Regions from separate parts of the Pedococcus sp. P2_A3 genome, predicted to be linked through region 3. Evidence: predicted binding sites of a transcription regulator. Region 3 holds the regulator's gene; each other region holds the start of a gene.
What was found. The regulator LexA, encoded in region 3, represses DNA repair genes until DNA is damaged. The targets are predictions, from matches to a motif close to TCGAACANNTGTTCGA.
Positions count from the first base shown of each region.

Region 1: the regulator LexA is predicted to act here: its motif matches at 1,594-1,609, upstream of ruvC (crossover junction endodeoxyribonuclease RuvC).
Region 2: the regulator LexA is predicted to act here: its motif matches at 1,169-1,184, upstream of AC1DX8_RS11215 (YbaK/EbsC family protein).
Region 4: the regulator LexA is predicted to act here: its motif matches at 1,583-1,598, upstream of AC1DX8_RS08990 (HNH endonuclease signature motif containing protein).

Region 1 is NZ_JBFUCW010000002.1:239,132-242,332, forward strand. Features, by position in the region: gene ruvB (Holliday junction branch migration DNA helicase RuvB) at 1-399, opposite strand, end outside; gene ruvA (Holliday junction branch migration protein RuvA) at 403-1,005, opposite strand; gene ruvC (crossover junction endodeoxyribonuclease RuvC) at 1,002-1,541, opposite strand; gene AC1DX8_RS03190 (YebC/PmpR family DNA-binding transcriptional regulator) at 1,657-2,418, opposite strand; gene pdxT (pyridoxal 5'-phosphate synthase glutaminase subunit PdxT) at 2,415-3,023, opposite strand; gene AC1DX8_RS03200 (GNAT family N-acetyltransferase) at 3,091-3,201, shown strand, end outside.
Region 2 is NZ_JBFUCW010000012.1:50,164-53,364, reverse strand. Features, by position in the region: gene AC1DX8_RS11225 (SAV_6107 family HEPN domain-containing protein) at 1-466, opposite strand, end outside; gene AC1DX8_RS11220 (DUF6504 family protein) at 541-885, opposite strand; gene AC1DX8_RS11215 (YbaK/EbsC family protein) at 1,276-1,980, shown strand; gene AC1DX8_RS11210 (HAD-IIA family hydrolase) at 2,272-3,078, shown strand; gene AC1DX8_RS11205 (ArsR/SmtB family transcription factor) at 3,154-3,201, opposite strand, start outside.
Region 3 is NZ_JBFUCW010000005.1:55,281-58,481, forward strand. Features, by position in the region: gene AC1DX8_RS05620 (class I SAM-dependent methyltransferase) at 1-12, opposite strand, end outside; gene AC1DX8_RS05625 (N-acetyltransferase family protein) at 31-564, shown strand; gene AC1DX8_RS05630 (DUF4259 domain-containing protein) at 636-1,049, shown strand; gene lexA (transcriptional repressor LexA) at 1,164-1,889, opposite strand; gene AC1DX8_RS05640 (LysM peptidoglycan-binding domain-containing protein) at 2,207-2,605, shown strand; gene AC1DX8_RS05645 (acyltransferase family protein) at 2,652-3,201, opposite strand, start outside.
Region 4 is NZ_JBFUCW010000008.1:178,201-181,401, forward strand. Features, by position in the region: gene AC1DX8_RS08985 (alpha/beta hydrolase) at 1-103, opposite strand, end outside; gene AC1DX8_RS08990 (HNH endonuclease signature motif containing protein) at 243-1,568, opposite strand; gene AC1DX8_RS08995 (DUF6458 family protein) at 1,811-2,080, shown strand; gene AC1DX8_RS09000 (CHAP domain-containing protein) at 2,322-3,095, shown strand.

The sequences.
Region 1 (3,201 bases), on a different contig from region 3:
GGACATGCGGTGGATCTCGTCGAGGAAGAGCACCTCCCCCTCCATGAGCGAGGACAGCACGGCAGCCAGGTCACCGGCGTGCTGGATCGCGGGGCCACTGGTGATGCGGATGGGTCGCTCCAGCTCGGTGCCGATGAGCATCGCCAGCGTCGTCTTGCCCAGCCCCGGGGGGCCCGAGAGCAGCACGTGGTCGGGCGGCGTGCCCCGGCGCCGCGCGGCCTCCAGCACCAGGGACAGCTGGTCACGCACCCGCGCCTGCCCGGTGAACTCGCTCAGCCGACGCGGGCGCAGGGCCGCCTCGACGGTGCGCTCGTCGGCCTCGCCATCGGGATCGACCACACGCGCCGTGGCGTCGATCGACGAGTCCTCGAACATCTCGCTGGAGAAGCCGTCAGCCATGACCTAGCGCCCCAGCTCACGCAGGGCAGCACGGAGCATCGCCGACACGTCGGCGCCCGCGGGAGCGGCCTCCGCAGCACGGGACACGGCGTCCTCGGCCTGCTTGGCGGAGTAGCCGAGCCCGACGAGGGCCTCGGCCACCTGGTCACGCCAGGCCGCGGTCGCACCTGACGGAGCCGCCGTGGCGCCGGTGGCGGCACCGGACGGCATACCGAGCTTGTCGCGCAGCTCGAGGACGATCCGCTCGGCACCCTTCCGGCCGATGCCCGGCACCTTGGTGAGGGTGGCGAGGTCGGCACTGGTCACGGCAGCCCGGAGCCGGTCGGGGGCGAGCACGGAGAGCATGGCCAGCGCGATCCGCGGACCCACGCCCGACACCGTCTGCACCTGCTCGAAGATGTCGCGCTCGTCGTCGGAGCCGAAGGCGTAGAGGGTCAACGAGTCCTCGCGCACGACCAGCGTGGTGGCCAGCAGCGCCTCCTGGCCGAGGTGGAGGGCGGACGCGGTCGCCGGGGTGGTGTGCAGCAGCATGCCGACTCCCCCGACCTCGACGACGACCCGGTCGAGCCCCACGTGGCGCACGGCGCCACGGACCGACGCGATCACCGGGCCACCGCGGCCCTGAGCCTGGCCTGCTCCACGCGGGCCGCCTCCTGCAGCCGGCCGACGGCAGCACCCTGCCACAGGTGGCAGATCGCGATGGCCAGGGCATCGGCGGCGTCGGCGGGCTTGGGGGCGGACTCCATCCGCAGGATGCGGGTCACCATGGCGGTGACCTGCGCCTTGTCGGCGCGGCCGGACCCGGTGACCGCGGCCTTGACGGACGTGGGCGTGTGCAGCTCGACGGGCAGCCCGCGCCGGGCGGCCGCCAGGAGCGGGATGGCCGAGGCCTGCATGGTGTGCATGACGCTGGCGACGTTGACGTCGGCGAAGACCTGCTCGACCGCGATCGCGTCGGGCTGGAACCGGTCGAGCCAGCTGTCGAGCTCGGTCTGGAGGTAGAGCAGCCGCTCGGCGGTGGGTTCGGTCGCCGGTGAGCGCACGACACCCACGGCGACAAGCCGGACCTGCCGGCCACGACCTCCCTCGACGACCCCGATCCCACACCGGGTCAGGCCGGGATCGACCCCGAGTACGCGCACGACAGCCGCTCCCTCATCTGTGACACGGAGTCGTCACCAACCATCGTGTCTTCCGAACAAGTGTTCGGTTCAACGGTACACACGGCCACCCGCCAGCGAGCGGAGCAACACGCCTCTACTCGTCGTCGTCCTCGATCTCGGCCAGCACCTCGTCGCTGATGTCACCGTTGGCGAAGACGTCCTGCACGTCGTCGGAGTCCTCGAGGGCCTCGATGACGCGGATCATCTTGCGCGCCCCGTCGGCGTCGAGCGGCACCTTGAGGTTGGGGACCCACGACGCCTCGGCCGAGTCGTAGTCGATCCCGGCGTCCTGGACGGCCTTGCGGACGGCGACGAAGTCGGTCGCCTCGGAGATGATCTCGTAGGAGTCGCCGAGGTCGTTGACCTCGTCGGCGCCGGCCTCCAGCACCACCTCGAGGATGTCGTCCTCGGTCTTGTCGCCCTTGGGGACGATGACGACGCCTTTGCGGTCGAACACGTAGGACACCGAGCCGGGGTCGGCCAGCTGGCCACCGTTGCGGGTCAGGGCGGTGCGCACCTCGGCTGCCGCGCGGTTGCGGTTGTCGGTCAGGCACTCGATGAGGACGGCGACGCCACCGGGGGCGTAGCCCTCGTACGTGATCGTCTCCCAGTCAGAGCCGCCCGCCGTCGCCCCCGACCCGCGCTTGACCGCGTTGTCGATGTTCGTGTTGGGGACCGACGTCTTCTTGGCCTTCTGGATGGCGTCGTAGAGCGTCGGGTTTCCGGTGGGGTCACCGCCACCGGTGCGGGCAGCGACCTCGATGTTCTTGATCAGCTTGGCGAAGAGCTTGCCCCGCTTCGCGTCGATGGCAGCCTTCTTGTGCTTCGTGGTTGCCCATTTGCTGTGGCCGCTCATGCCTTGCCTCTCACGATCTCGACGAACAACTGGTGGAACCGGTGGTCACCGGTCACTTCCGGGTGGAAGGAGGTGGCCATCAGCGACCCCTGACGAACGGCGACGATCCTACCTGCGGCAGGTCCGTCCTCGACGCGGGCCAACACGTCCACGCCCTCCCCCACCTCCTCGACCCACGGAGCCCGGATGAACACCGCCCGCATCGGACGGCCACCGATGGCACGGATGTGCAGGTCTTCCTCGAACGAGTCGACCTGCCGCCCGAACGCGTTGCGGCGCACCGTGATGTCGAGCCCGCCGAGGGTCTGCTGGTCCGGGCGCGCGTCGGCGATCCGGTCGGCGAGCATGATCATGCCCGCACAGGACCCGTAGGCCGGCATGCCGGCTGCCAGCCTCTCGCGCAGCGGGTCGCGGAGCTCGAAGGCCCGGACGAGCTTGTCCATCGTGGTCGACTCGCCCCCCGGGATGATCAGGGCGTCGACCGCGTCGAGCTCGGTGGTGCGGCGCACGGTGGTGGCGCGAGCGCCCGCCTGCTCCACGGCATACAGGTGCTCGCGCACGTCGCCCTGGACGGCGAGCACGCCGATGGTCGGCTGGTCGGTCACGCCCGGAATGCTACGGCCGCGCGGACGGCTGCCACGCCCCGCCCCGGCCCCGACCTACAGTGGCGCCATGACTGGCGCCAGGAGCGAGGTGGTGGTGCGGGCGCGCACCGGGGACGACATCGCAGCCCTGGCAGCGGTGCTGGCCGCACAGCAGCCGCACTCCGGTTACCCGCAGAAC
Region 2 (3,201 bases), on a different contig from region 3:
CCGCCCGCGCGCCCGTGGTGGAGGGGACGTCGGCAGTCGTCGTGGCCAGGGCCGTGGGCACCAGCAGGTGGTCGTGGGGCGACATGGTCACCGGCAGTCCGAGGGTGTGACAGACGAGGTCGAGGAAGAGCTCGGACTGGCGCAGCACGTCATCGGCCTCCCGTGCGCTGTGACCGTGGTGGCGACGGGCTCCGACCACCTCGAAGAACCCCGCCCACTCGGAGAGCTCGGGCGCAACGGTGGGCAGCAGCTCCCACAGGCTGCGCGGACCCGACTGGCCCGTGGGTGGACGACTGGAGGTGCGGGTGGCGACCACGGCGGCGGCGGCCCGCAACGCCCCGAGCTGGGCCTGGTCGTAGCGCCGGGCGACCTCCTGGCTCTGGCAGGCCTCGAGCAGTGAGTGCCGCGCCCGGTCCAGCAGGTCGAGCGTGGCAGCGGCTCCCGTGGCTGTTCCCGGGCTTCGCATCGGACTGTCTCCCATCGCTTGGCGTCCCATGGCTTGGTGTCCCATCGCTTGGTGTCCCATCGCTTGGTGTCCCATCAGTCAGCGACCCTCAGCAGTCGCCACTGGCTCCCGTGCTCGGCGCACAGGTCGTAGACCCCCACCCCGCACAGGCGGCCGGCACTCGCCTCGACCCGCCACACCTGCCGCTCGCGGGCGTCGGTGAGCACGTCGCTGCCACCGTCACGCTCCCGGGCGTCCCGCCACCACGGGCGGCGTTCCTGCCAGCGGTCGAGCACGGTCCGGACGACATAGAGCCGGCCGCGCCAGACGAAGGCGTCGGGCCCGAGACCTCCCACCCCTCCCGGGCCGCCCAGACCGGGAGCCAGGTCGTCGCGAACCCCCTCACGGACCTCGATGGCCTCTTCGTAACGGCGAACCACGGGATGCTCCTTCACTGGTCTGGGGCGAGATCGGGCGATGAGTGGGCGGGCGATGGGTTGCGATGGGTGTACCTGGACGTGGAGAAAAAGGGCATGGCGCAGCCCCGTCGAGAGCAGGCGCGACGGCGCACTCAGGTGGTGCGCTCTGGCCCTGTGAGGGGCGGGGTCGAGGCGCCTGATCACAGGGCCAGAGCCGCCGTGCTCCGCAAGCGACCGCCTGTCACGGTGGAGCCGTCACCGGCGAAGCCGTGACCGAATGGATCGGTCGTCATGAACCACGAGTTCGAACAGGTGTTCGATGAGAAGAACCGTACACCCCGCCACGGACAGCCCGTCAACCCCTGCAGGACGAGTGGTGACAGCGACTCCCCACACCCCTAGTTTGGGGACATGACAGCCCCCGAGGGACCGGCATCGGCCCCCGACACGGCGGCGTCCGCCGACACGGCGCTCGCCACGGGCACCGTGCCGCCCGCCACCCACACCTCGCCTGCCGCCACGTCGCCGGCCACCGCGGCGCCCGCATCTCCCGCTGACCTGGCCACCTCGGACCGGGGCACCTCGGACCGGGCCACGTCGCCCCCCGACCTGACCGGGCCCCCCGACCTGACCGGGCACCCCGCCGTGCGGCGGGTGCTCGAGACGCTCGCCGTCCACCACGTCGTCCCGCAGGTCGTCAGCCTTCCCGACGCTGTCCGCACCGCCGCCGCCGCAGCCGCGGCGCTGGGCATCACCCCGGCCGAGATCGCCAACTCGCTGGTCTTCCGCGCCCACGCCCCCGACCAGAACATCAGCCCGGTGCTCATCCTCACCTCGGGGGCGCACAAGGTCGACCTGGTCAAGGTCGCCGAGCTGGTCGACGACATCGACCACCTCGACCGCGCCGACGCCGACTTCGTCCTGGCGACCACCGGGTTCACCATCGGCGGCGTGGCGCCCGTGGGCCACATCGCGCCGGTCCGCACCTTCGTCGACGTCTCCCTCAGCCGCTACCGCCACGTCTGGGCCGCCGCGGGCCACAGCCACACCGTCTTCCGCACCACCTACGAGGAGCTCCTGCGGGTCACCGGAGGACACGCGATCGAGGTGGCCTGAGCGACGGGCCCCCACCCCACCCAAGAAACCCCAACCCCGCCCGAGACCAGAGCGGGCCCGCGAGCCGCCTCACGGCATACCGCGGGCGCGGACCAGCCGCCCGCGCCCACGAACGACAGGTCCAGGCGGTCGTAGAGTCCTTGGCGCGTTCGACGTCCGCGACGGGGAGCAGTGCCGTGACTGCGCTCGTGGCCAATGACACGCACCTCCGTCAGGCAGTTCCAGCGCGCGCCTGGTCCGGCAGTTGGCGCCCCCACAAACCGCGCAGCACAAACTCGGCACAATGGGCGCATGACCACCCCGAAGCCCGTCGAGTGCTGGCTCACCGACATGGACGGCGTCCTCGTCCACGAGGAGAGCGTCATCCCCGGGGCGCCCGAGTTCATCGCGGCCCTGCAGGAGTCCGGGACGAGGTTCCTCGTCCTGACGAACAACTCGATCTTCACGCCGCGCGACCTGCGCGCCCGCCTGCTCGCCAGCGGCATCGACGTACCCGAGGAGTCGATCTGGACGTCGGCCCTCGCGACCGCGCAGTTCCTCGCCGACCAGCGGCCGGGCGGCAGCGCGTTCGTGGTCGGCGAGGCTGGCCTGACCACCGCGCTGCACGAGGTCGGCTACACGATGACCGAGCGCGACCCGGACTACGTGGTCCTCGGCGAGACCCGCACCTACTCCTTCGAGGCGATCACCAAGGCGATCCGGCTCATCGAGGCCGGCGCCCGCTTCATCGCCACCAACCCCGACGTCAGTGGACCCAGCCCCCACGGCCTGCTGCCCGCCACCGGCTCGGTCGCGGCCCTGATCAGCGCGGCCACCGGCCACCAGCCCTACTTCGTCGGCAAGCCGAACCCCCTGATGATGCGCAGCGCACTGAACCGGATCGACGCCCACTCCGAGTCCACCGTGATGATCGGCGACCGGATGGACACCGACGTCATCAGCGGGCTCGAAGCGGGACTGCGCACCGTCCTCGTGCTGACCGGGTCGACCCGCCCCGAACAGGTCGGCCGCTTCCCCTACCAGCCCACCCGCATCGTCGACTCCATCGCCGACGTCGTGCCCCTCGTCGCCGAGCTGCGCCCCTCGACCGAGGGCTGAGCGCGCGCCCAGACCGGAGGTATGCCGCGCGGCCGGATCAGTCGGCCGCGGCGCCACGGAGGGGCGGCAGGACGGTCAGCGGACCTGGCCGAGGACGCTGTCGAGCAGCCCCGGGAACGCCGC
Region 3 (3,201 bases):
GCCGTCGCTCATCCCCCTAGCATCGCCGATATGAGCAGCCCCGTCCCTGCCGAGCACCCCCCAACCGTCGTGCGCGACGCGGTATCGGCCGATCTGCCGGCGATGGCCGCCATCTACGACGAGCAGGTGCGCACCTCGCTGGCGACCTTCGACACCGAGCCGCGCGGCGCGGCATACCTCGGCGAGAAGCTCGCGGCCGTCGGCGACGGCAACATCGTGCTGGTCGCCTGCACGGCGGAGGGCGAGCTGCTCGGCTACGCCTTCTCCGGCCCGTTCCGCCCGCGGCCCGCCTACGCGGGCTCCAAGGAGGTGTCGGTCTACCTCGCGGAGTCGGCGCGTGGTCGCGGGCTCGCCCGCCCCCTGTATGCCGCGCTGCTGGCCCGGCTCGACGCCGCACCCGGGGTGCACACCCAGGTGGCGGTGATCGCGTTGCCGAACGACGCGAGCGTGGCCCTGCACGTGGCGTGCGGGTTCGAACGCGTGGGGATCCTGCGAGAGGTGGGGCACAAGTTCGGTCGTTACGTCGATACGGCGTGGTACCAACGGATGAGCCCGCCGCATTAGGGCTGGCGTGTCGCGCCGCCTCTTGGCACCCTCGGAACTGCACCCCTGTCGCAGGCTGTGGAGGTTCGGAGATGGGCGCCATCGGAGCTGGGCCGTTCGAGAACGACGACGCGCTGGACTTCCTCGACGAGCTCGAGGAAGCGGAGCAGGAGGCGCGACGCACCAAGGTCGAGAAGGCGCTCGTGCGGGTGGTGCGCGCGTCGGGGTACATCGAGGCACCGACCATGTCGGAGGCGGTTGCGGCCGCCGCCGTGGTGGCCGCCTGTGACGACTTCGAGTCCGTGGTCGGGGAGCGGAACGTGCCGCGCTGGCTCGACGAGGACCCCATCGAGGTCGACGAGCGCCTCGAGGAGCTGGCGACCCAGGCCTTGCACCGCGCGCTGAAGTCCGACGACAACGAGCTGTGGGAGCTCTGGGCCGACGGGGATGGCGGGGAGCGGTTCGCCACCAAGGTCACCCACCTGCTCGACGCCCTGGGTGACTGAGCCGACCTGATCCGACCCGGCGCCCCATGCCGGACACGCGCCGGACACGCGTGTGCCGCGGCACGCCCGAGGCGCGCCGCGGCACACGGTGCAGCCGGCACCTGAGGGTCGAGGTCAGATGCGGCGCAACACCGCGGTGACCTTGCCGAGGATGGTGGCGTGGTCTCCGTCGATGGGGTCGAACGCGGCGTTGTGCGGCATCAGCCACACCTTGCCGTCCTTGCGCTTGAAGGTCTTCACGGTGGCCTCGTTGTCGAGCATCGCAGCGACGATGTCACCGTTGTCCGCGCTGGGCTGCTGCCGCACGACGACCCAGTCGCCGTCGCAGATCGCGGCCTCGATCATCGAGTCACCGACGACCTGCAGGAGGAAGAGCTGGCCCTCGCCGACGATCTGGCGGGGGAGCGGGAACACGTCCTCGACGGTCTCCTCGGCCAGGATCGGCACGCCCGCCGCGATGCGACCGAGCACTGGCACGTAGGAGGCCTCCGGCCGCTGGTCGTTGACGCCGGTCTCGTCGTAGGTGGCGGTCTCGTCCTCGACGCTCGCGCCGCCGCGGTAGCCCCGCATGTCGGCGGGGGAGTCGGGAGAGACGACCTCGATGGCCCGCGGCCGGTTGGGGTCACGGCGCAGGAAGCCCTTGCGCTCCAGGGTGGACAGCTGGTGGGCGACGGAGCTGGGGGAGGTGAGCCCCACGGCCTCGCCGATCTCCCGCAGGCTCGGGGGGTAGCCGCGCCGGTCCACCGAGTTGCGGATCACCTCGAGCACCCGCCGCTGCCGGACGGTGAGCCCGTCACCGCGATCGCGGTCGGGCAGTTCCTTGACGTTGTCGTCGCTCATGCCGCTTCCTCACTTGAGCAGGTACAGGGACGGGTGCAGGTGCCGGTGGTGCAGGTGTTGGTGCAGGTCAGGTGCCGTGTGGCGCACGGTCCAGAGGGTGTGACGGGTGCGTTGTCAGTGGCCTCTGATGTGCTTGGGGCATGAACACAGCGTATGGCCTTCGAACGTCTGTGCCAAACATGTGTTCGACGCGTGTCTTGATCCGTTCGAACATGCGTGCTAGAAATCACCTAGGCAGTTGTTCGCACACCCGTTCGACCAACTCGACAGACCACGCGGTTCACGCCGCGCCACTGAACGCCACGATGGAGGACCAGATGAGTGCAGCAGTCGCTTGGGACGTCGCCCCCGCTCCGGTGCGGGTTCCCGTTCGCCCGGCTCGACCGCAGCTGGTCTCGGTCCCCACCGGGGCAGCCGTGGCCGCGCTGCCGACCCGCCCGCTGCGCATCACCCGCACCGGCCGGCTGGCCCTCACCCTCACCGTCGTCGTGGCTGCGGTCGCCCTGGCGGTCGCCCTCTTCTCCGGAGGCGCGTCCGCCACCGTGATCGACCACTCGACCACGGTCCGGTCCGGCCAGACCCTCTCCGAGATCGCGACCCAGCAGCTCCCGCAGCTGTCGATGGCCGAGGCCGTCGCCCAGATCCAGATCGCCAACGACCTGACCGGCAGCGACATCCACGCAGGTCAGACCCTGCTGATCCCCGCGGTGGGGTGACGTCCGCCCAGCGAGTGAGGGTCGGTCCCTCCGTGGGATCCGGTAACTACTTGGGCACCGTGCCGAGCTGGCGCTCGACATAGGGCGCGAGCAGGGTGGCGTACTCGATGCTCAGGTGCGACATGTCGCGGTAGACGATGACGTTGCCGATCCGGCCAAAGCAGTTTTTGGCGTCGCAGAACTGTGGCGTCAGGTCGATCACGGTGACCTTCGGGTTGGCCAAGGACCGTGCCGTCGAGAACTCGAGGTCCTCAGGGAGCGCATCTGCCCGGGGTACTTCGCAGTCGCTCGCGCCGTCACGTGACTGCGCGATGCAGGTGGGGATGTTGCGCCCTCCCGTCGACGGGACGTCGCGGATCACGTGGATCCGCTTCCCGGCGTCGATGAACTGCTTCCAGACCGCCTTGTAACCATCAGGGCCGGGGTCACCCAGGTTGCCGCCCGGAGCGTTCGTCCATGCGTAGTCGCTGCTGAACGAGGTCACGAAGACGTCGGTGATCTGGCGGTTGGCCAACACCTCTCGGGTGGCTGCCCGGTTGAATTCCTCGCAGGCCAGCTGACGGTCGTCCGCCGTTTCCTTGGCGAGCACCCGTCGG
Region 4 (3,201 bases), on a different contig from region 3:
CGGCGCGGCGTCGCCAGGACGGGCGGTCGCTGATGACCAGCGCGAACACCACGACCGTCAGGGCCGCGATGAGAACCACCAGCCCGGTGCCGGTCAGGGACACCCGTGGTCCGATGGTGTGCGGGCGTGCTCTGCAACGCCTCCCAGTGAGGTCCGCATGGTCCGGACGCTAGTCGCGCCTCCTGAACGCTTGCTGGGTGCCCACGCCAGCTGCTCGGCGTCGGGCTGGAGTCACCCGTCGGTCAGCAGCGGACGGAGTAGCTGACCGACTTCTTCCCGCGGTCGTCGGTGTCGACTCGGTGCCAGTAGCGCGGGTCGTGGGCTCTGCGGTGATGGTGCCCGCACAGGGGCACCGCGAGGTGGAGGTCGGTGTCGCCCCCCGCTGCCCACGGGTCCTCGTGGTGGAGCTCGGACCACGCGTAGGGCCGATCGCACCCCTCGGCGGCGCAGGTGTCGTAGACGGTCGCGAGCGCGACCCGCTGGGCTTCGGTGAAGAAGCGCTCCTGCCGACCGAGGTCGAGCGGCACGGAACGACCACCCAGCACCGCCGGGACGATGCCGGCGTTGCAGGCCAGCCGGCGCGCCTCGCTGGCCGAGAGGTCGTGCCCGGTGTCGAGGTGTGCCGACCCGAGTGATGCCTTGAGCTGCTCGTGGTCAACCGTGACGACCACCGTCGCCGCGACCTTCCCCGAGAGCGTGTCGGTGGGTAGGTGCTCGAGGAGCTCGACGAATGCCGAGCCGTAGCGGTGGGCCCAGTCGCCGTCTGCCACACGGAAGGCGTCCCAGGTGGCGTCTGACACCTCGGCGGCCGTCGTGGCGCCGGCTTCCCTCGCCGCCTTGGCGGCCTGCTGGGCGAACCGTCGGGGCGAGGCGATCTGCTGGACGGTCTTGACGAGGATCGACGCCGCCAGCGTGGGCAGCGTGAAGTGGCCGCTGGTGGTGCCGTCGTCGTTGTGGTGCCAGGTCAGTCGCGACGCGGCCAGCGCCGCCTCCTCCTGGGTGCGCAGCACCGAGTCCTCGTGGGCGTCGACCTCGGCCCGGGACCGCTCGACGGCGGCGAGGGCACGCCGGCCGTCACGGCGCAGGGTGCCCGGGTCGACCAGCTTCGCGCGCCGCACGAGGGCCGTCTCGATGGCGGCCCGCTCGTCGACGCCGAGCCCGTCGGGCAGCTGGCTCGTCGCCGTCGCGATCACTTGGGCGTGCTCCTTGGAGACCTCTCCGGCCGCGAGCGCCTCGCGCGTCGCGGGGAGCCCGGTGTCGAGCGCGGTGGCAAGGCGGACGTCGCGCTGGGCCTCGCCGCCCTCGCGCCGCGTGCGGGCGGCGAGCCAGGCCCCGGTGCCGGTCATGCCCGACTCGGACGCCACCGCCGATCGGTCGGCCTCGGCGACCAGAGCCAGCCGCACCGCCTGGAGCCGGGTGATCGCCCGGTCCACGGCGCCCAGGGCCGCGGTCGCCGCGGCCGAGCCGACCACGTCGCCGCGGTCGACCCGGTCGAGCAGCCGGTCGATCTCGCGCAGCACCTCGACCGTCGCCAGCGGGGCGGGGCGAAGGGAGGCGACTGTGGACATGTAGCCAACTCTAGTCGAACATCTGTTCGAACACAAGCACTCACCCCAGGATAATGACCAGAAAGCTGGTCACGACCCGGGTCGGCCGGTCACCGCGTCGCCCGGACTGCCCCATTGCCCGCCAGACGCGGCCACGGGTTCCGGTATGCGAAGAATGCGCCGCGTTGACGCAGGTCAGGGGCTTTCGGCCGATAGAGTCGAGGCAACGGGCGACCAGTGCCCGCAATCCCCCAGGAGTGAGCATGTACATCGGACTCGGCATCTTCCTGATCGTCGTCGGCGCGATCCTCACCTTCGCCATCGACGCGTCCTCGGTCGGCGGGGTCGACCTCCAGACGATCGGCTGGATCTGCATGATCGCCGGCGTTCTCGCGATCCTGCTGTCGCTCGTCATGACGAACCGTCGTGGCGTCGCCGGCGGTGGCTACTCGGCCCGCCGCGTCAGCCACACCGACCCGGCCACGGGCACCCGCGTCGACGAGGTCGACGTCGACCGTGACGGTCGCATCTGACCCACCCAGCTCGGCGCGCAGCGCCGCGCAGTTCACCGCCACAGGGCGGCCCGGGACCACCCGGCCCGCCCTGTCGCACGTCCGGCGCAGGGGAGAGCTCCCCTGCGGTGCCGGGTGCGTGACGCGCCCCTACGGGTAGTCCTCCCCATCGACGGCCCCGCCCCACGTTCATACCTTCGTCGTCAGCAGCCGGTTCCACCAAGGGGACGGGCGGATCCGAACCACGATGCAGGAGAACGCAATGCGCACACTCAACCTCAGCCAGAAGCCGGTCCGGATGGCCCTCGCCGGCGCCCTCGGCCTCTCGGTCGTCGCTGGCGGCGCGGCCATCGCCGACGCGGCCACGGGCACCATCCGGACCACGGGCGCCACCCTCACGGTGCGCTCCGGACCCGGCACCGGCTACCAGGCCGTGACCGCCCTGCCGAAGGGCACGAAGGTCACCATCAGCTGCCAGACCTACGGCTCGACCGTGAAGGGCACCTACGGCACCTCGAACCTCTGGGACAGGATCGGCACCGGACGCTACGTCTCCGACGCCTACGTCTACACCGGGCGGGACGGCTTCGTCGCCCCGAAGTGCGGCGGCAGCACGCCGGCCCCGACCGGCGCCATCAAGGACGACTACCCCTACCGCGGCGCCACCTCTGGCGTCGACCCGTGGAACTTCTACAAGGGCCAGTGCACCTCCTTCGCCGCCTGGCGGGTCCGCCACAACCTCGGGGTCGCGTTCTCCAACTCCTACAAGGGTCAGCACTGGGGCAACGCCGAGCACTGGGACGACGCCGCCCGTGCTGCCGGCATCCCGGTCCACAAGTCCCCGAAGGTCGGCGACATCGCGGTCCGCAGCAGCGGCACCTGGGGCCACGTCGCCTACGTCGCCAAGGTCAACAGCGACGGCAGCTTCATGGTGGAGGAGTACAACCACGTGCGCTCCGACACCTACAGCTACCGCACGGCCACCCGCGGCACCGGCAGCGAGCAGTTCAGCGACTTCATCCGCTTCCAGGGCTGAGGCGAACCTGCGGCTCAGCGGTGACCAATCCGTTCGGCTCGCTGATCCGAAGTGAGAGAGTGTGCTCGCCCCGGAGGGGAGGGTGGGACCACAGCAACCTGACGGA